3 regions of the Telluria sp. AC161 genome follow, and region 3 is predicted to be linked to each of the others. Evidence: riboswitches for the same ligand, from Rfam matches in the RefSeq annotation. Region 3 holds a riboswitch; each other region holds the start of a gene.
The links. A riboswitch is a leader RNA that binds a small molecule or an ion and turns the genes downstream of it on or off. The one in region 3 is predicted to bind cobalamin.
Positions count from the first base shown of each region.

Region 1: it holds a riboswitch for cobalamin, as region 3 does, so the genes downstream of both, ACZ0AJ_RS00075 (TonB-dependent receptor domain-containing protein) here and ACZ0AJ_RS03970 (TonB-dependent receptor) in region 3, are expected to answer to the same signal.
Region 2: it holds a riboswitch for cobalamin, as region 3 does, so the genes downstream of both, ACZ0AJ_RS19005 (cobaltochelatase subunit CobN) here and ACZ0AJ_RS03970 (TonB-dependent receptor) in region 3, are expected to answer to the same signal.

Region 1 covers NZ_OZ409861.1:12,494-19,208, forward strand. The annotation lists gene ACZ0AJ_RS00065 (ABC transporter ATP-binding protein) at 1-640, opposite strand, end outside; gene ACZ0AJ_RS00070 (FecCD family ABC transporter permease) at 637-1,659, opposite strand; gene ACZ0AJ_RS00075 (TonB-dependent receptor domain-containing protein) at 1,720-3,552, opposite strand; cobalamin riboswitch at 3,618-3,853, opposite strand; gene ACZ0AJ_RS00080 (histidine phosphatase family protein) at 3,874-4,416, opposite strand; gene ACZ0AJ_RS00085 (adenosylcobinamide-GDP ribazoletransferase) at 4,416-5,198, opposite strand; gene cobT (nicotinate-nucleotide--dimethylbenzimidazole phosphoribosyltransferase) at 5,195-6,241, opposite strand; rRNA gene ACZ0AJ_RS00095 (16S ribosomal RNA) at 6,704-6,715, shown strand, end outside.
Region 2 covers NZ_OZ409861.1:4,260,709-4,267,423, reverse strand. The annotation lists gene kynU (kynureninase) at 1-487, opposite strand, end outside; cobalamin riboswitch at 760-978, shown strand; gene ACZ0AJ_RS19005 (cobaltochelatase subunit CobN) at 1,154-5,536, shown strand; gene ACZ0AJ_RS19000 (MotA/TolQ/ExbB proton channel family protein) at 5,533-5,976, shown strand; gene ACZ0AJ_RS18995 (DUF2149 domain-containing protein) at 5,973-6,299, shown strand; gene ACZ0AJ_RS18990 (TonB-dependent receptor) at 6,305-6,715, shown strand, end outside.
Region 3 covers NZ_OZ409861.1:876,842-883,556, forward strand. The annotation lists gene ACZ0AJ_RS03955 (hypothetical protein) at 1-272, shown strand, start outside; gene ACZ0AJ_RS03960 (hypothetical protein) at 274-1,464, shown strand; gene ylqF (ribosome biogenesis GTPase YlqF) at 1,761-2,708, shown strand; cobalamin riboswitch at 2,734-2,972, shown strand; gene ACZ0AJ_RS03970 (TonB-dependent receptor) at 3,041-5,008, shown strand; gene ACZ0AJ_RS03975 (thiol:disulfide interchange protein DsbA/DsbL) at 5,159-5,821, shown strand; gene ACZ0AJ_RS03980 (hypothetical protein) at 5,818-6,147, shown strand; gene ACZ0AJ_RS03985 (MFS transporter) at 6,193-6,715, opposite strand, start outside.

The DNA of each region.
Region 1 (6,715 bases), 860 kb from region 3:
TCAGCAGCAGCACGTGCGTCGAGATGCGCGAAGCCAGGTTCAGGTCGTGGCCGATCATGACCACGGTGTGATTCCGCTCGCGGCACAGGCGCGCAAGCAGGCCTGTCACGCTCACCTGATGGGCCAGGTCGAGCGCATTGGCTGGCTCGTCGAGCAGCAGCAGCGGGGTTTGTTGGGCCAGCAGGGCGGCAATCGCCACGCGCTGGCGCTCGCCGCCGGACAGCGTACGCACGTCGCGCGCGGCCAGGTCGCTCACGTCCATCGACGCCAGGGCTTCCAGCGCAACCTGATGGTCGTCCCTGCCTTCCCAGTAGCGGTTGGCGTGGTACGGGTGGCGCGCCGAGAGTACGCTCTCGAGGACCGTGTAGGCAAAGGCATCGTGGCGCGACTGGGCGAGAAAGGCACGTTCGCGCGCCAGGTCGGTCAGCGGCCAGGCCGCCAGGGCGCGCCCGCCGATGTGGATGGCGCCGCCGTCGGGCTGGTGCAAGCCTGCCAGCGTGCGCAGCAAGGTGCTCTTGCCGGCGCCATTGCGGCCGATGATGCTCCAGCATTCGCCCGGTTGCGCGGCCCAGTCGAGGCCCTGCACCAGGGTGCGCCCGGCAATGGACAAGCGCAGGTCGTGGGTGGCGATAACGGTCATTTGCGCATGCGGTGCAGTTGATACAGGAAGACCGGCGCACCGATCATCGCCGTGATGGCGCCGACCGGCAGCTGCTGCGGCGCGACGATCGTGCGTGCCAGCGTATCGCACAGCACGAGGAACGCGCCGCCGCTCAGGACGACGGCGGGAATCAGCACGCGGTGATCAGGGCCAAAGGCGAAGCGGCAGGCGTGCGGCACGATCAGGCCGACGAAGCCGACGGCGCCAGCACTGGTGACGGCGCTTGCCGTGAGCAGGGCCGACACAAAAAACAGGCCCTTGCGCAGCGCGCTCACACGCACACCCAGCGTGACGGCGTTTTCGGCGTGCAGCGCGACCATGTTCATGGCGCGCGCGCTGCGCATGGCAAACAGCAGTGCGCCGACCAGCACGATCCACGGCGCCAGACGCAGCGGCGCGCCGGCCAGATCGCCAATCAGCCAGAAGATCATGCTGCGCAGGCGTCCCTCCGGCGCGATCGACAGCATGAGAGTGACGAGGGAGCCGCACAGGGCCGAGACGATCACGCCGGTCAGCAGCAGCATTGAGGCGCCGCCTTCGGCAGCCTGGCCGCTGCGCAGGTCGCGCCGCGCCAGTGCGTACAGGAGCAGGGAGACGCCGACGGCGCCGACCAGCGCGGCCGCATCGACCATCAGCGTGGACGCCATGAGTAGCAAGGCGAGGAGGGCGCCGACCGAGGCGCCGGACGAGACGCCCAGCACATACGGGTCGGCGAGAGGATTGCGTAATAGCGCCTGCATCATCAGGCCGGCCAGGGCGAGGGCGCCGCCGGTGGCAAAGGCCACCAGCGCGCGGCTGGCGCGCAGGTCGAGCAGGGATGCGGACAGGGATTCGGGTTGGCCATTGGCCAATTGGCGCAGGGCGTCGGGGATGTCGCTGAGCGGCACGCGGATGGAACCGGTCATGCCCGAGAACAGCAGGGTGGCGATGGCCAGGACCAGCATGGCGCCGACGATGAGCGTGGCGCGTTGGCGTAATGGCGGGACGGGTGCTTGCATGCGGGCCCTGATAGTTGATCGATGCCCGCGGCGCGTGCGCCGCGGGCGGAAAATGCCAGCTTAACGGATGCCGTAGCGCAGCGACGCGAACCAGGTGCGGCCGCTGGTGCCGTAGTTGCGCGCCACTTCGTAGTTCTTGTCCGTGACGTTGTTCACGCGCAGCAGCAAGGACCAGTCGGGCGTGAACTGGTACGTGGTGTACAGGTTCAGCAAGCCGTAGCCACCCAGGCGGCTGGTATTGGGCGCGTTGTCGAAACGATCCCCCGACACGGTCAGCTCGGCGCCGCTCTTGAACTGGCCCATCACGTAGTCGGCCGCGAAGTTGGCGTGCTTCTTCGCGCGGCGCGCCAACTGGCGGCCGGTGGTGTCGTCACGCGGATCCTGCCAATCGAGGCTGGCGCGCAGGTTCACGTCCATCAGGCGCGTGCTGCCGGCCAGCGAGAAGCCTTCGAGCGTCGCTTCGTTGACGTTGTAGGCGCAGCTGCGGTTGATACCATCCGGGCAGGGCGTGCTTGATACGATCATGTCGGTCAGGCGGTTGTGGAAGTACGTGGCGTCGAGCGTGTAGCCGTTGCCGTCGTAGCGCAGGCCCACTTCACGGTTGCGGCCTTTTTCCGGCTTGTTCGTCGCCAGGCCGTAGCCCGGGAAGTACAACTCGTTGAAGGTCGGGGCGCGGAAGCTCGTGCCGATGCTGGCGGTGGCGCGCAGGCCGTTGCCGAACTCGTAGCCGTAGCCGGCGGCGCCAGTATTCTGGCTGCCGTAGACCGAGCGGTCCTGGCGCGCGCTGACGTCGAACAGGTGATTGGCGCGCTTGGCCGAGTAGGCCGCGGCATACGAATTGGTAATGCGCGTCTGGCGCATCGACGAGACTTCTTCCTTGCGGTGGTTGAACAGCAGCTGCAGGGTATCCTGGCCGATGGCGACGTTGTTCTGCCACGAGAATTCGTTCTGCTTGGTGTCGATCTGGCTGGCGCCGCTGGCCGTGGCATTGCTGAAGTTGCCCGACTTGTCTTCCGAACGCGCGTACTGCACGGTGCTGCGCCAGTTCGGCAGGAACTGGTTGGTCATGTAGACGGCTGCGGTATTGATGTCCGAGTCGCTGTGCACATCGTAGCTGCCGGAGCCACTGGCATCGTACTGGCTGAACGTGCGGCTGACCAGGAACTGGGCGCCGATCTCGTGGCCCGGTGCGAGCGCCATCGACACACGGCCGTTGGCGTTGCGGCGGCGATAGCCGTCTTCGTCGGCGTTGTAGCCTGACGCGCCGGGCCGCGTTGACGAAAAGCCGTCCGACTCTTCGTAGCCGGCGCCGAAGGCATAGTTGATGGCATTCGGGCCACCGCTGCTGCCGAAGATGCCTGCATCGCCCTGCAGCGTCGCGTTGCTGCCCGCGCCGAGCGAAGCGGTGACGACAGGTGCGCCTTCGCCCTTGCGCGTGAAGATCTGGATCACGCCGCCGATGGCGTCGGCGCCGTACAGCGTGCTCAGTGGCCCGTAGACGATTTCGATGCGGTCGATGGCGCCCAGCGGGATTGCATTCCAGCTGGCGGTGCCGGTGGTGGACGAGCCGATGCGCACGCCGTCGAGCAGCACGACGATCTGATTGGCGTTTGCGCCGCGCACATAGACGCTGGTCGTGGTGCCGGCCGGGCCGTTGCGGGCGATCTCGATGCCGCGCTGGCGCTGCAGGATGTCGGCCACCGAGCCAGCGCCCGAGCGCGCGATTTCTTCGGCGTTGATGACGGTGGTGTCGGCGACCAGGTCCGCAGCGAGTTGCGGCGTGCGGGTCGCGGTGACGACGACGGTGTCAGCAACTTCGGCGATGGCGGTGGACGAGATGAGGGCGAGTGCGAGCGACACGGCGGCCGCTTGCCGGCTTACTGGAAAATTCATGAGTGGTTCTTATCAAAGGCATCCCGCCGACGTCCCCGTGGGCTGGATTCAAAGGATCGCGCTGTGCGCGTATCCACCTTTTGGCCGGTATCCGGGCTGACAAGTATGGCCGTCCGACCTTCCCATGCTCAGAAAAGCACAGTGGTATGAGGGGGCGGTTTGCCGCAGGACCCGATGAGAGGCTGCAGCACTTGCTTACCGTTGCGGGGGCAGCACGCGTTGGCCCTGTGAAGGGCTTCGTGTTTCCCGTTTAACTGCACCTGCGAACGCAGGCGCGAGCACCAAAACGCGCTCATTATAAGGTGGTTGAACCGGGCATTGTCATATTTCCAGCACCATGACTTCGCCGTAGCCGATCTGGTGTGGTGTCGATGCCGCACGCAGCGCAGCATCCTCCAATGTACCGCCGCCGGACATGGCGTACAGCAGGCGCATGGCGCCGGCGTGGCAGATGACGAGTGCTGCGGCGCACCCTGCGCGCTGGATGTCGGCCCGAAACGCGGCCACGCGCACAGCCACCTGCAGGACGTTTTCGCCGCCGCCAGGGCGGTAGTGGAGCAGGTCGGCGTTCCAGGCATCGATTTCGTCCCGCGCGATGTCATCCCAGTGGCGCAGCTCCCACGCGCCAAAGTCCATCTCGGCCAGGCGCGCGTCGAACGTGGGTGCGCTTGACAGCTGCTGCGCCAATACGGCGCTGCGTTGCAAAGGGCTAGCGTAGACCGGCATTGCGCCTGGCAGGTTCTGATGATTCAGCGCCGCCAGCACGCGTGCGGTGTCTGTTGCCTGCGCCGGCAGGTCGGTGCGGCCGTAGCAGTGCCCGGCCGGCACGTCCGGTCTCGGATGGCGCACGAGGTAGAGGCGCATCAGGCCAGCGCGCCGCGGCCGAGTGTGGCCAGCACCGCGATATAGATGGCGACTTCCGCCAATTGCTGCACGGCGCCAAGGCAGTCGCCGGTATAGCCTTGTAGCCGGCGCGTGAATGTGCGGGCCAGCCAGCGCGTCGCCAGCAAGGCCGCAAACAGCGCCGCGCCAATCGCGGCCAGGTCGAGCAGGCCGACGGCGAGCAGCGCGAGCGCCGGGACCAGCACCGTGAGCGTTGCGATCCCGAATTCGGCGCTGCTCATGCGCACGGCCAGCGGCTTGGCCTTGCCTTCCGCGCGGGCATATTCCATCTGCCAGATCAGGGACGTGGCGGCCAGGCGCGAAAGCGGGTGGGCCAGCAGCAGGGCGCCGACAGCAGTCAAGGGCGGCAGCGTGGCGAGTGCGGCCAGCTTCGCGCCCAGCATGCAGACGATACCGATCGCGCCATACGCACCGACGCGCGAATCCTTCATGATCTCGAGCGCGCGCTCTTTCGTCATGCCGCCGCCCAGACCGTCGCAGGTATCGGCGAAGCCGTCTTCGTGAAAGGCGCCGGTGAGGTAGATGGTCGCGGCGGTGGAGAGTACCGCGGCCACTGGCGCTGGCAGCCAGTGCGCGGCGATGAAATAGATAGCCGCGCCGATGGCGCCTACCACGATGCCCACCAGCGGGAAGTAGCGCGACGCGTGATTGAGCCAGGCCGGCTCGAAGCCGACCCAGTGCGGGATCGGGATCCGCGTGAAAAACTGCAGCGCAATGAAGAACAGGCGCAGTTGATGGATCATCCCGCGTGCTCGCCCAGTTGTCCCGAGACCTGGGCCGATGCGAAGGTCGCCATCTCGCTCAGGAAGTTGGCCGCTGCGTGCAGCAGGGGCAGGGCAAGGGCGCTGCCAGTGCCTTCGCCCAGGCGCAGGCCCAGGTCGAGCAGCGGCCGTGCCCCAAGCTGATCGAGCAGCAGAGCGTGGCCATGCTCGCCGGAGCAGTGCGCGAACACGCAATAGTCGAGGATCGCCGGTTGCAGGCGCGCAGCGACCAGCAGCGCGCTGGTGACGATGAAGCCGTCGATCAGCAGCACCTTGCGCAGGCTGGCTGCCTGTAGCATGGCGCCGGCCATCATCGCGATTTCGAAGCCGCCGAAGGTGGCCAGGACCTCGAGCGGTTCGTGTACGCTGGCGTGATGCGCGATGGCCGCGGCGACTACGCGCTCTTTATGGCGGATGCCGTCAGGCGTCAGGCCGGTGCCGGCGCCGACGCAGGCAGCCGCCGGCTGGCCGGTCAGCTTGTGCATCAGCGCTGCCGCAGCGGTCGTGTTCCCGATGCCCATCTCGCCGAAGCCCACGACATTGCCGGGCAGGTTGCGCGCCAGGGCCATGCCGTGTTCGAGGGCGGTAGCACAGTGCTGCGCCGACATTGCCGGTTCGACGGCGAAGTTGTTCGTGCCGTTGGCGACTTTACGGTCGAGCAGACCAGCGCGCACGCCGAAGTCGTGGTTCACGCCAGCGTCGATCACGCGCAGCGCGCAGCCGTTCTGGCGCGCGAACACATTGATGGCCGCGCCATTGGTGAGGAAGTTTTCGACCATCTGCCAGGTGACGTCCTGGGGATAGGCGGAAATGCCTTCGGCGACCACGCCATGGTCGGCGGCAAAAACGAGGATGGCAGGCTGGTCGATCGTCACACGGGTTGTCTGCTGGATCAGGCCCAACTGGGTGGCGAGATCCTCTAGACGCCCCAGGCTGCCAAGCGGCTTGGTCTTGTTATTGATCGCAGCGGCCAGGGATTGGGACAGCGCCGCATGGGCGATCGGGGCAATAACAGGAATATGCATGAGTAATGAAAAGGTCGCTATGGGCGGCGGCCACGATATCACAAGAGAAAGCATTGCAAGACCATCCTGGCTTTGTTATAGTCTCGCTCCTCGACGCAGACGCCGCCTCAAACGCAGCGACAGCGAAGAAAAAGAAGGAAAGAAGGGGTTGACGAAAAATGAGAAACACTTCATAATCTCGCCTCTCTGCTGCTAACGAACACAACGCTTCGTAGCAAACAGCAGAAGCAGCACCGAATAAAGTTCTTTAAAAATTAACAGTCGATAAGTGTGGGCGTTTGATGAGGGTGCCAAAGACTTCGGTCTTTGATTACTTAAATTATCAAATGTTCACAAAAAAGAAATACGTTGCTCAGCAATGAGTAACGGTCAGTATTTTGAGTGAGCAAACACTTCCCAATGGGAAGGGTTTGGACTGATTAAACGGTCCAACCGAATGCCGGAAACGGCATTACAGAGATTGAACTGAAGAGT
Region 2 (6,715 bases), 3.4 Mb from region 3:
CGGCCGGCAGGTCGGCCCAGCTGTCGAGCAGGCGCAACTCGTAGCCGCGCTCGAGCCAGCCGATCAGGCCTTCGGCCATGTAGATATCGCTCGGGAAGTTGTCGCGCTCCGTGAGGATGATGCGGCGGGCCGCGTGCGCCGGTGCGTCGGCCTGCATCTTGAGCGACGCAGCCAGCGCCTTGAACAGGTTCACCGAGGTCGAATCGGTGACCACCACTTCATCGGCCGCGGCGCCGATCAGCGGCGCGATCAGGGTACCCAGGCGCTGCGGCAGGTCGTACCAGCCGGCCGTGTTCCAGCTGCGGATCAGGTCATTGCCCCATTCGGCGGCGATCACGTCCTGCGCGCGTTGCAGGGCCGCGCGGGGGCGGGCGCCGAGCGAATTGCCATCGAGGTAAATCACGCCGTCCGGCAGCGCAAAGGCATTGCGCTGGGGAGCCAGCGGATCGGCCGCGTCGAGGGCCAGGCAGTCTTGTCGTGTGATCATGTGAACGGTCGCGAAGAAGTAGTGGGTGCCGGCCTGGCCGGACAATACCGCCATTCTAGGCTAGGGAAGCACTGATTTATTCTGGGGGATGGAATTGGCTGCGGAAAAAGCCGCCATGCAAGGCGCAAATCGCAGCAATAGCGAGCTATTGCGAGAATTTGCAACGCCGCAGGGTGGCTATTTTCCGTGCCAAGTCCGCCTCCATGAATTAATCAGTGCTTCCCTAGAAGCCAAAGAATGCGGTGACAGTGGCGCACCCTGGCTGTAGAATCGCGCCCAATCAAGTGAATGGTGCCGTCCTGCTCGTCTGCAGGAAGGTGAAACGGGAAGCCGGTGACGTGTGCGAATCCATCGCACGCCAGTCCGGCGCAGCCCCCGCTGCTGTATGCCTGACGACCCTCGTCGAACGCCACTGTGCCCCGTGCACGGGAAGGCAGGACCCGGGAAGGATGACGGCAAGCCAGAAGACCGGCCTTCACGATGCATTGCGTACGTCCCGGGGTGTGGGCGTGCCTGTTGGTAGTTCGTCGTTCCTTTTGTGTTGCCACTGCGGTCGCGTCAGCGTTCGTGCGCGTGTGCGCATGGCTTGCTGCGCCCAGCGTGGAAGGAAGACGTCTGCCCATTGTCATGCGCGCCCTGGCGCGCAGCTGAAAGGTCGACGTTCACATGAACACTGCTTCGCTCCCCCGCGCCTGTACTGCGCTGGTGCTTCTGCTCGCGTCCCTGCTTGCCTGCGCCCACAGCCACGCCGCCACCATGTTCGCCGTGGTCACCGAGCGCGCCGCGCCAGGTGCGATCGAGGCCGCCCACCGCCACCTGGCCAGCCACCCGCGCGACCGGATTCAGTTGCGCACGCCGGCCCAGCTGATGGCCGCCAGTGAACGCGAGGTGGGCCAGTGGATCGCGGGCGCCGACACGGTGCTGGCGGTGTCGCTGTTCGGCGATCCGGCGCGCCGCATGAAGGATGCGCTGGCGCGCCACGCCAAGCCAGGCACCGCGGTGCTGGCCTTCAATGGCGAAGCAAGCCTGAACCTGATGACGCGCGCCGCGCACGGTAGCCTGGCCGGCTTCGCGCCCGAGCTGCTGCGCGAACTGGCTGCCGAAGCGCCGGCGCCTGCCGCGTTGCAGGCGGCAGAAGCGAATCCCGCCGCCCGCCACTGGCTCGCGGCGCGGCGCGTCTGGCAAGCGGGCGGCGTGGACAACACCACGGCCCTCATCGCCCACCTGCTGCATCCATCGACAGCACTGGGCGCTCCGCTGCCCGAGCCAACGCTGCGCCTGCGCGTCGGCCAGAACGAGCTGCAGGATGCTGCCGCATGGGGCAACGCCGCCAAGCTGGGTCTGAAGGACCGCCCGACCGTCGTCGTGCTCGACCTGGCGAACATGGATGGCATGGTGCCGGCGGCCCTGTGCCGCCGCATCGAAGAACAGGGCCAGGCCTGCGTGCAGCTGCTCACGCGCTGGGGCGGCGCCTCGCGCGAAGCGCTGGTGCGCCTGCCGGAGCTGATCGCGCCAGCGAAGCCGGCGGCGCTGGTGGTGCTGCAGGACTTCGTCGTCGGCGCCGCCGAAGGCCGCGAAGTCGTCAGCGAAGCCTTCAAACGCCTCGATATCCCCGTGTTCAAGGCGATCCGCCTGTCGGACCGCACCGCCATTCAGTGGCAGCTTTCGCCCGATGGCCTGCCGCCGGATTCGGTCCAGTACCGCGTCGCGCTGCCCGAGCTGCAGGGCATCGGCCAGCCGATGGTGGTGGCGGCGCTGGGCCAGTCGCAGCGCGACCGCCTGACCGGCATCGAGAACCGCCCGCCGGTGCTGCTGCCGGCCGAAGTCGATCGCATGACGGCGCGCGTGAGCCGCTGGCTGGCGCTGCGCGCCAAGCGCAACGCCGACAAGCGCGTCGCGATGGTCTATTACAACCACCCGCCGGGCCGCCAGAACATCGGCGCCGACAACCTGAACGTGCCAGCGTCGCTGTTCGACATGCTGCATGCGCTCAAAGCTGCCGGCTACACGGTCGGCGATCTGCCCGCCACGCCCGAAGCGCTGCTCGACATGATCATGGCGCACGGCGTGAACCTGCCCGAAGACCGCGCCGCGCTGCGCGAGATGAGCGCCACCGTCAATAGCGTCAGCGCCGCCGACTATGCGCGCTGGTTCGCCACGCTTGCACCGCGGGTGCAGGGCGAAATGAAGGACGGCATGCTGGGCCGCCTGCATGCCGACGTGCTGGTCGCCGAAGTGCAGGGCGAGCGCGCACCGGGCCGCAAGCAGGCCGAGACGATCATCAAGGAATTGCTGCACCTGGTCGAAGGCGTCGACCATCCGCAGCGCGTGCAGGCCACGCGCGACCTGCATGCGCTCGAAGACGGCTACCGCGCCTGCCTCGATGACAGCAAGCCCAGTCCGTGCAAGGCGCTCGCACCACTGTATCGGCGCCTGATCGGCTACGGCATCGAAGGCATGCGCGGCTGGGGCCCGGCGCCGGGCAAGGTGATGGTCGACAGCGGCAAGCTGCTGGTGCCGGGCCTTACGTTCGGCAATGTGTTCATCGGCCCGCAGCCGCCGCGCGGCTGGGAAGTCGATGAAGAACTGCTGCATGCGAATACCAGCATCACGCCGCCGCACCAGTACCTGGCCTTCTACCACTGGATCCGCGACCGCTTCAAGGCCGATGCTGTCGTGCACGTGGGGCGCCACTCGACCTTTGAATTCCTGCCCGGTAAAGCGGTTGGGTTGTCGAGCGACGATTATCCCAGCCTGATCGCAGGCGACCTGCCAGGCATCTACCCGTACATCGTTGACGGCGTGGGCGAGGGCACGCAGGCCAAGCGCCGCGGCCTGGCGATCATCGTCGACCACCTGACGCCCCCGCTGGCGACGACGCCGCTGTACGACGAGCTGCTGTCGCTGCGCCAGATCGTCGAGAGCTTCGAAGCCGCGTCGTCCGAGTCGCTCAAGACGCAGGCCGCGCAACTGATGCGCGAGCGCGTCGTGGCGCTGAACCTGCGCGCCGAACTCGAAGCGTCGATGTCCGACGTGCTCGAAGTGCGGGGCATCGGCTTCGATGCCGCCGATGACGATTTATTGGCGCACGAGGTTGGCCACTACCTGACCAAGCTGCAAGAGAAGTTCATGCCGTTTGGCCTGCACGTGTTTGGCCGGCCGTGGGATCAGAAGTCGCTCGACCTGATGCTCGATTCGATGACCAAGAGCGGCATCGATGATCCCTCCATCGCCGACAAGCTGCGCGACTCGCCGCGGCGCGAGATGGTCGGCCTGCTCGCGGGCCTGGATGGCCGCTATATCGAGCCGGGCAAGGGCAACGATCCGCTGCGTTCACCCGAGGCGTTGCCGACCGGCCGCAACTTCCACGCGGTCGATGGCGACATCCTGCCGACGCGCCTGGGTTTCGGGCTGGCGCAAAAGATGGCGGCCAAGGCGATGGCGCGCAGCAAGGGCGACGCCGCGCGGGAGCAAGGCAGCGAAGGCATCATCCTGTGGGCGTCGGACGCGGTGCGTGACGAGGGCGTGATGGTCGGCTTCGCACTGGCCATGATGGGCGCCGAGCCGGTCTGGAATGCGCGCGGCATCGTCACCGATGTGCGCCTGGTGCCGGGCGCCGTGCGGCGCGATGCGCTGGTGACCACGTCTGGCCTCTTCCGCGACCTGTATCCGAATCTGATCCGCCTGATTGACCGCGCCGGCCGGCTGGCGCTGGCGGCGTCCGCCGAATCGATGGCGCGGCAGGACCCGGCCCTGCGCGAGGCGCTGCAAGCGGCGCTGGCGCCGCTCCAGGGCGCCGCCTGGGGCAATGAAGCCGTGCAGGACAACCGGGTCGCGCGCGAATGGCTGGTGCGCCAGCGCGCGCTGGTCGCGGGCGGGGCATCGACCATCGAAGCAGGGCAGGGCGCTGCGCTGCGCGTGTTCGGCGATGCGCCGGGTGCTTATGGCACGGGCGTGAACCGCCTGACCGAACGCTCGGGCGCCTGGCGCGAGCGTGAGGAAATCGGCCGCGCCTACCGCAATCGCATGGGCCATGCGTACGGCCTGGATGCCGACGGCGACGCGCAGCATCGCGCGTTCGACGTGGCGCTGGACGGCATCCACCGCACCTACCACGGCCGCGCGAGCAATCTGTACGGCCTGCTCGACAACAACGACGCCTTCGACTATCTGGGCGGCCTGTCGCTGGCCGTCGAGACGCGCACCGGCCGCGTGCCGGACGCGCTGATCCTGCAGCACGGGCGGCCGGGCCAGGCCGACGTCGAGCCGCTGGCCACCGCGCTGCTGGGCGAATTGCGCGGGCGCTTTTTGAACCCTGCGTGGCTGCGCCCATTGATGGACAACGGCTACTCGGGCGCACGCACGATGGGCCAGGAATTCATCGAGAACCTGTGGGGCTGGCAGGTCACGCGCCCGGATCTCGTGAAGAACTGGGCCTGGGACGAGGTCAAGGCGGTCTACTTCGACGATGCGCACAAGCTCGGCCTGCCCGAGTTCCTGGGCCAGCGCCACAACGCGCACGTCAAGGCGCACATGCTGGCCGTGTTCATGGTGGCCGCCGAAAAAGGCTTCTGGAAGACTGACCCGGAAACGATCCGCACGATGGGCGGCGAGCTGGCGCGCCTGGTCGCCGCCAACGGCTTGCCGGGTAGCGGCCACACGTCGCCGGATCACCCGATGTGGGGCTGGCTGGCGCCGCAACTCGATCGTGGCGACGCGCAGCAGCTTGGCGTGACGCTGGCAAAGGCACGCGGCGAGATGCTGCCGGCGCTTGCGGCCGCGGTGCCGGCCGGCGCGCCGGCAGCGGCGTCGGCCCTGCAGGCGCCACCACGCGCCGACGCGCAGCAGGGACAGGCGCCATCTGCGCCCGCACCGGCGGCTCCGCCAGCGATGCGCGTGTATGAACTCAACCAACAACCCGAACCCGCGCCGCTCCCTGGCCTGCGCATCGTGCAGGTCCTGGTCATCCTCGCCGCCTGCTTCGCCCTGTTTGCGCTCGGCCTGTGGCGCGGCCGCAGCATCCCTCAACCTGTAAGGAGTACTCCATGATCGATCACTTGTCCTATGCCTGGCTGCACGACGCCGTCAGCTGGCTGCTCACGCCTTCGCTGGTGGCGCTGCTGGCCGGCTGCGCCATTGCGCTGGTCGAATCCGGCATCGCCGTCGGCGAGCGATTTCACGGGCTGGCCCGGCTGCGCGCATCCGGCAACGTCGAACACGTGCAGAAGCTTGCCCGGCACCGCCTGGAGCGCGCCGACCTGCTGGCGCGCATCCCGCCGATGCTCGGCCTGATGGCCACCATCATTCCGCTCGGGCCTGGCCTGGCCGCGCTGGGTGAAGGCGATCCCGCCAAGCTGGCCAGCGCCGTGACGGTTGCTTTCGACGCGACCGTGCTGGGCCTCGTTGCCGGCATTGCCGGTCTGGTGATCGGCAAGCTGCGCCGCCGCTGGTACGAAGAGACGCTGGACGCGATGGAGCCGCTGGCATGAGCGCCCCGGCACGTGGCCGTCTGCGCCTGTACCGTCACCTCGACGCGCGCTTCGACCAGAGCGACGAAGACCCGCGCGCGAGCCTGGTCAACCTCGTCGACGTGATGCTGGTCTTTGCCTGTGGCCTGATCGCGGCAATCGCCGGCTCGCAAGGCGCCATCAAACCGCCGCAACCGGTCGAGAAGGGCCGCCAGATCGAGCGCCCCGCCAGCGGCGTGACGCAAGACGGCAGCGGTTATGACCGCGTCGGCGAAGTCTATCGCGATCCCAAGACCGGCAAGCTGGTGCTGATCGAGCCCACGGCAACCCCGGCAAAAAAATAAAGCAAATGATGAACCCAACCTTGTTACGCGCGCTGCCGGCCACCATCGGCCTGCTGTGCGCCACCGGCGCCTTCGCCCAGGCCGTCCCCACCGTCACCATCCACGCCGGCGCGGGTGACGACGGCCTGGCGCTCGACCGCGCCAACAGCACCGGCAGCCGCCTGGACATCAGCACGCTCGACCTGGCGGCCAGCGCCGAGACCCTCAACGCCGCGACGATCGCGGCGCGCGGCGACCTGTCGGTCAAGGACGCCGTGACGCGCACTACCGGCCTGACCGACAGCAGCTCGCCCGGTAGTGGCATCAGCTATTCGGCGCGCGGTTTCAATGGCAACAACTCGGTCGCGCTGCTGGAAAACGGCCAGCGCCTGCTGGTCGGTTCCGGCACGGCCACCTATCCCGCCGATCCATGGGGT
Region 3 (6,715 bases):
TCGTGCTGCCAGGCCAGGACGACGAGGTCGTGGCGTATCACAGCAGCGGCGGCGTGGCCGGCAATGCGGGCCGTTCGCTGTGTAATCCCGGCGACTGGCTGTGCGACGACCTGCGCCTGGGCACCGCGCCAAACCAGGGCGGCAGCGTCAAGTGGAGCTGGCACTCGGTCGTGTTCCGCGACGACGGCGAACGCTTCAATCACTATGGCGACGGCAACTGGGCTGGCATCATCGGAGTCATGCGTGAAGCGATGGTCGATACGGCCAATTAGTTTGCGCCATGTCTGGCTGGCGCTGGTCGTCGCCGCTGCGCTCGTGGTCGGGCTGTTCTGGCACCAGGACGATCCGGCGCTGCCACGTGCAGCGGCGGCGCCACCGGCCGGCCTGCATTTTCTCGGTCCGGTGCCGGTCATGAATCCTGCCGGCGACGACCGTACTGCGCGTCGACGCCAGCTTGCCGGGCAGGTCCGATTAACGCAGCACACCTATTGCAGCTACCTGCAGCACACCCGCTACCCGCACACTTCGCGTCCGGCCGCGCAGCATCCCGACCAGCTGTATCCGAACCAGCCGGTGCGCGAATCGAACCCGATGCGTGTCGACGGCGGCGACAGCGATCCGGGCGTGCTGGTGCAGACCGCGCAGTCGCGCGTCTACCTGGCGGCGGGCGAAACGGTCGAATTGTCGCTGCGCGCTGTTGACGCGCACGGCGCCGCACTGCCGCTGGTGGTCACGCGCGCGCTGGCCCAGGGGATGGTCGCGCAGGGAGCGCGCCCCGCGCCCCGCGTGACGCTGGCGTTTTCGCAGGATGATGGCGATTACTGGCGCGCCACGTTCGCGCCGCAGGCGAGTGCACTGGCGGGCTTTCACGGCACCATCCGTAGTGAAGTACGCTTCAGCGTCAATGGCCGCGCGGGTGTCGTGTTGTTCGATGTGATCCATTCACCCGAGCTGCCCGCCATCTGGACGGGCGCGCCGCGTGAAGCGATCGGCGCGGACGCGCTCGAGTTCACGCTGCCGCTCGATGTGCGCCTGGCTGGCCGCTACGTGGTCAGTGGCCGCATCGACGATGCGCTGGGCCGCCCGTTCGCGCTGGCGAGCTTCAACGAACTATTGGGGCAGGGCACGCAGTCGGTAGCGTTGCGCGTGCACGGCAAGCTGCTGCACGACGCCGACCCTGCGCCGCCATTGCCGCTTGTGCTGCGCGATGTCGAAGGTTATCTGCTGCGTGAGAACGCCGACCCGGACCGGCTGCTGCTGGCGCGCCGCGAGGGCGCCGTGCTGGTCAGCCGCACGCTGTTGCTGGCCGGCGTGCCCGATCACGTATGGCAGAGCGAGGAGCGCAGCCGCTACCTGGCCGAGTATGCGAAAGACCGCGCGGCAGCGCGCGAACGCTTGGCGGCGTTCGATCCGGCGGCCACCTTGCCGCCCGTTGACTGCAGCGAACCGGGGCTGGTTCAGTAAGGCACCAGCGGCAACTCGACCAGCGCGGACACCGCGATGGCGCAGCACAGCAAGCCGACGCCATACCAGCGCACCATCGATCGTTTCAGTCTGTCCCGTGCGCGCATATGTCGTCTCCGCTGGCGGCCCGCCACCGTGCGTGGCCAAGGGCAAGTGTGCACGCCGAATATGTCAACAGTGTTGCAACGGCTCAACGTCATGCGCAAGAGAAAGACCAGCTGTGGCGGGTTCGCCACGCTCGCGTGCGCCACCAGCGTAAAATAGCACCCTGAACGAAAGATAAAGAAAGCAACAGCATGTCGATACAATGGTTCCCGGGCCACATGAACGCGGCCAAGAAGGAAGCGGCCGAGCAGATGGAGAACATCGATCTGGTGATCGAAGTCCTCGATGCACGCCTGCCCGAGGCGAGCTGCAACCCACTGGTGGACCAGCTGCGCAAGTTCCGCCAGCGTCCCAGCCTCAAGATCCTGAACAAGATTGACCTGGCCGATCCGGTCGCTACCGCCGCCTGGAAAGCCTATTACGATGCGCAGGATGGTGTCACGGCCTACCCGATGACGACCAAGAAGCCGGCCGACGTCGCCCGCATCCCCGATCTGGCCCTGTCGCTGGCGCCGCACCGCGGCGTGCCAACGAAACCGCTGCGCATCATGATCATGGGCATCCCCAACGTCGGCAAGTCGACGTTGATGAACGCACTGCTGAAAAAACGCGTGGCCAAGGTGGGCGATGAGCCGGCCGTGACCAAGGTCCAGCAGCGCCTTTACCTGAACAAGAACGTGGTGCTGGTCGACACGCCCGGCATGCTGTGGCCAAAAATTGCCATGGCCACCGATGGCCTGATGCTGGCAGCCAGCCATGCCATTGGCACCAATGCGCTGGTCGAAGAAGAAGTTGCTGAATACCTGGGCGAACTGCTGCTGCAGCGCTACCCGCACCTGCTCACCGCGCGCTACGGCCTGAAAACTGAGGGCATGGATGGCGTGGGCGTCATCGAAGGCGTGGCGATGCGCCGGGGCTTCCGCGTGCGCGGCGGCGAATACGACTACGAAAAGGCAGCGCACTCGCTGCTGCAGGATTACCGCCAGGGCGCCCTGGGGCGCATCAGCCTGGAAACGCCGGATTCGCGCGCAGCCAGCCTGGCCCTGCACGCAGCCGAAGTGGCCGAGAAAGCCCGTCTGGCCGCCGAGAAGCTCGCTGCCAAGCTCGAAGAGCAGTCGCGCGGCAAGCGCGGCAGCTGACCTGCCAGGGCGCGTGCCGACACGGTATAATCGCGCCGTTTTGGTGCTCTCGCGCGCATTCCAGCGCGCGAAGTTAAACGGGAAACACGACAGGGCTGCGCTGCGCGCCGTCCTGGAAGTGTGCTGCCCCCGCAACGGTCAACAAGCGCCGCGTCCGCACATCCTGCGCCGCGGCAGACAATCTCGATAACCACTGTCCGCACGACAGGAAGGTGAGGGCGTCCGCTTGCCAGCCCGGATACCGGCCAGGACAGGTGGAAGCGCGATGCGCTTCCTTCGACGCCAGGCTGCGGGGACGCAGCGGGGCGCCCTTTACCGAGAACACACTCATCATGACTTTTGCAGCTCCCGCGCGCCGCGCGCCCCTCGCCGTGGCGTGCGCCTTCGCCGTGTCCACCTTCGCCACCATCGCTGTCAACGCTACTGCGCAGGAAACGCTGGCGCCGGTCGTCGTCACCGCGTCCCGCTTCCCGGCCACCGCCACACCAATCGGCGCCACCGTGATCACGGCTGACCAGATCCGCACCTCTGGCGTGGCCGATGTCAATGCCGCCATCCGCAAGATCGGCGGCGTCTTCGGCCGCCAGAGCCTGGACGGCTCGCCCGACTTCAGCCTCGACCTGCGGGGTTTTGGCACCAACAGCGCGCAGAACGTGGTGGTGATGGTCGATGGCGTGCGCCTGAATGAAAACGAGCTGGCTAATACGGTGCTCTCGAGCATCCCGGTCGACACGGTCGAGCGCATTGAAATCACCCGTGGCGGCAGCAGCGTGCTGTACGGCGATGGCGCCACCGGCGGCGTGATCCAGATATTCACCCGCCGTCCGCAAGGCAGCGGCACGCGCGGCACCCTGTTCGTGGAAGGCGGGCGCTTTGACGCGCTCGACCTGCGCGCCTCGATCGCGCATGGCGCCGGCCCGTGGTCGTTCGACGCCGCCGTGGCCGACCGCCGCACCGACAACTACCGCGACAATAACAAGTACGAGCAAACGAGCTTCAGCGGCGGCGTCCAATATGCGTACGCCGCGAACGGCCGTGCCGGCCTGCGCTTCGAGAGCTCGCGCTCGGACTCGCGCCTGCCGGGTTCGCTGAACGAGGCACAGTTCCAGGCCAACCCGACCCAGAGCAATACGCCGGATGACTTCGGCTCGCTCGACACCGACCGTGTCAGCGCCTTCGTTGAACACCGCATCGGCGCCATCGAACTGGCAGCCGAGCTGTCGCACCGCGAGCGCGATGTCGGTTCGACGTATGTGTTCTCGGGCTTCCCATCGGCCTCGCGCTACCAGGCCGATCAGACCCAGTTCTCGCCACGTCTGCGCCATACCGCCACGCTTGGCGACAAGCGCAACGAATTCGTCACCGGCATCGACCTGACCCGCTGGGATCGCCAAGTCACGTCGAGCTTCTCGGCCGGCGACGCGAAACAGGAGTCCAAGGCGATCTACGTGCGTGACGAGCTGACCTGGAACGCGCCGCACAACGCGCGCCTGGCCGTCGGCGCGCGCCATGAACGTTTCGACAAAGAGTACGCCGACCCGCTCGCGTTCACCGCCCCGGAAGACACCGGGCAGTCGGTCAACGCGTTCACGGTCGAAGGCAGCTTCGACGTCGCGCGCGAAGTAACCGTGTTCGCCAAGGCTGGCCGCAGCTACCGCATTGCCAATATCGACGAGAACTCGTACCGCGCCACAACGGACGTGCTGGCGCCGCAAACCTCGCGCGACCTCGAACTGGGCGTCGCCTTCGGCAACGACGCGCGCAAGGCCACGGCCCGCGTGTTCCGTCACCGCCTGACGAACGAAATCTTCTTCGATCCGACGCTCGCCGGTGGCTTTGGCATCAACACCAATCTCGACCCCACCCGCCGCCAGGGTGTCGAAGTCGAAGGTAACGCGCTTCTGGCGAACAACCTGCGCCTGACGGGCGCCTGGCAGTACGTGCAGTCCGAGTTCCGCGATGGTCCGAACGCCGGCCGCGAGATGGTGCTGGTGCCCAAGCACGTCGTGACGACGCGCCTGGCCTGGACACCGGGCAATGGCCAGACCGCCGATATCGGCGCGCAGTGGGTGGCCAGCCAGCGATTTGGCGACGACTTCGCCAACAGCTGCGACGCCCGCGTGCCGTCCTACACGACGGTCGACGCCCGCTATGCGCGCCGCTTCGGCCCATGGGAAGCGTCGGTGTCGGGCCTGAACCTGCTCGATCGTCAGCACTACAGCTATGCGTTCAGCTGCCGCGCCGGGATCTACCCGAGCGATGGCCGCCAGCTCAAGGTGTCGCTGCGCTACGACTTCTGATCCATGTTTTGCCCGGCGCGGACGGCTGATGTATTTGCATGCATGTTTCAGCGGTAAGCAAATGCAATAAATCGCGCCCTGCAGACAGGGCAGGGGCAAAAAGTGGTAATCTCGCGATCGTTCGCTCAATCATATATGTGGAAGGATGTTATGCGCACTCTGCGTTTTGCCCTCGTTGCTGCCGCCCTGGTTGCCGGTTTCGCCAATGCTTCGCCGACTGATCCACGCGTCGGCTCCGAATACACCGTGCTGGCCGCGCCGCAGCCGACCCAGACCGTCGGCAAGAAGGTCGAAGTCGTCGAATTCTTCGCCTACCACTGCGGCGCCTGCAATGCGTTCGAGCCAACGCTCAATGCATGGATCAAGAAGCAGGGCGACAACATCGTGATGCGCCGCATCCCGCTGCCGTTCCAGGGCCCGAGCGATCCGGAAGCACGACTGTTCCTGACGCTCGACGCCATGGGCAAGCTGGAGCAGTACCATGACCGCGTGTTCCGCGCCGTGCACGTCGAGCGCAAGCGCCTGATGAAGGACGAGGACATCATCGCCTGGGCAACCTCGAACGGGCTGGACAAGGCCAAGTTCATGGAAGCGTGGAACTCGTTCGGCGTCCAGACCAAGCTCAAGCGTCTGCCGGCTGTTGCCGAAGCGTACAAGGCCAGCAGCACGCCGACCGTCGTCATCGATGGTAAATACGTCGTGTCGCCGGCGACTGTGGCACAATCGAACAAGATCCAGGACATGGGCCAGCTGATGACGGCCACTGGCCAGGTCCTCGATGCACTGGTAACGAAGGCAGCCCAGACCAAATGACCAACGACGTCGAACGCGACATCCTCAAGATCTACGAAGGGTCACGGCCCAAAGAGGAAGAGCTGTTTGAGACCAGCCGCGTGAACCATGTCGCGTGGTCGCTGGCGGCAATCTTCGCCCTGGTGGCCATCTGGCTCGCCATCGCGCTGGTCAATGCCGAAAACCAGCGTCATGCGCTGGCGACGAACAAGTGCCCCGACATGGTATTCAAGTCCGGTGTCGACAAGGCCTGCCTCGTCACGGTCAATTCGCGCGATCACTGGTGGCAGCATCTGTGGCATGCGGTGACGAATGTGCGTCCGCTGCCGAGTAATGTCGGGCAGTAAAGGTTGTTGGTAGCAAGTTGAACGGCGTCCGATGGACGCCGTTTTTCATTCCACCGGCGTCGCCGCAGGCCCGGCCTGGGCCCGGGCGCTTGCACTCCAGCGCCGCAGCGCCACCGAGGCGCACGCCGCCAGCACACCCCCGACGACCAGCACCAGCCGCGTGTCGATCAGCGTCAGCACGGCGCCCAACAGCGCCATCAGGATATTGGCCAGGCAGAAAATGGTCGACAGCAGCGCCATGACCGAACCCTGGCCGTACTCCGCGAACGTATCGGCCGACCAGGTTTGCAGCGCCGTGTTGTAGAACGCGTGCGGCACGCCGAACAGGACGATGCCGGCGATCCCGATCCACAAATTGCCAAAGCCCACGCACAGGATGGCCGTGGCGCCCACCGCCGCATACCAGCCGGCGCGCAGGCGGCCTTCGACCAGACTGGCATGGCCAGCGAACAGCGCGGCCGTGGTCATCAATGCGCACATGCCCATGTTCACGAGCGAAATCTGGCGTGCATCGTAGCCGCCCACATCGACCAGCCACAACGGGAAGTATTCGTACAGCGACGCGACG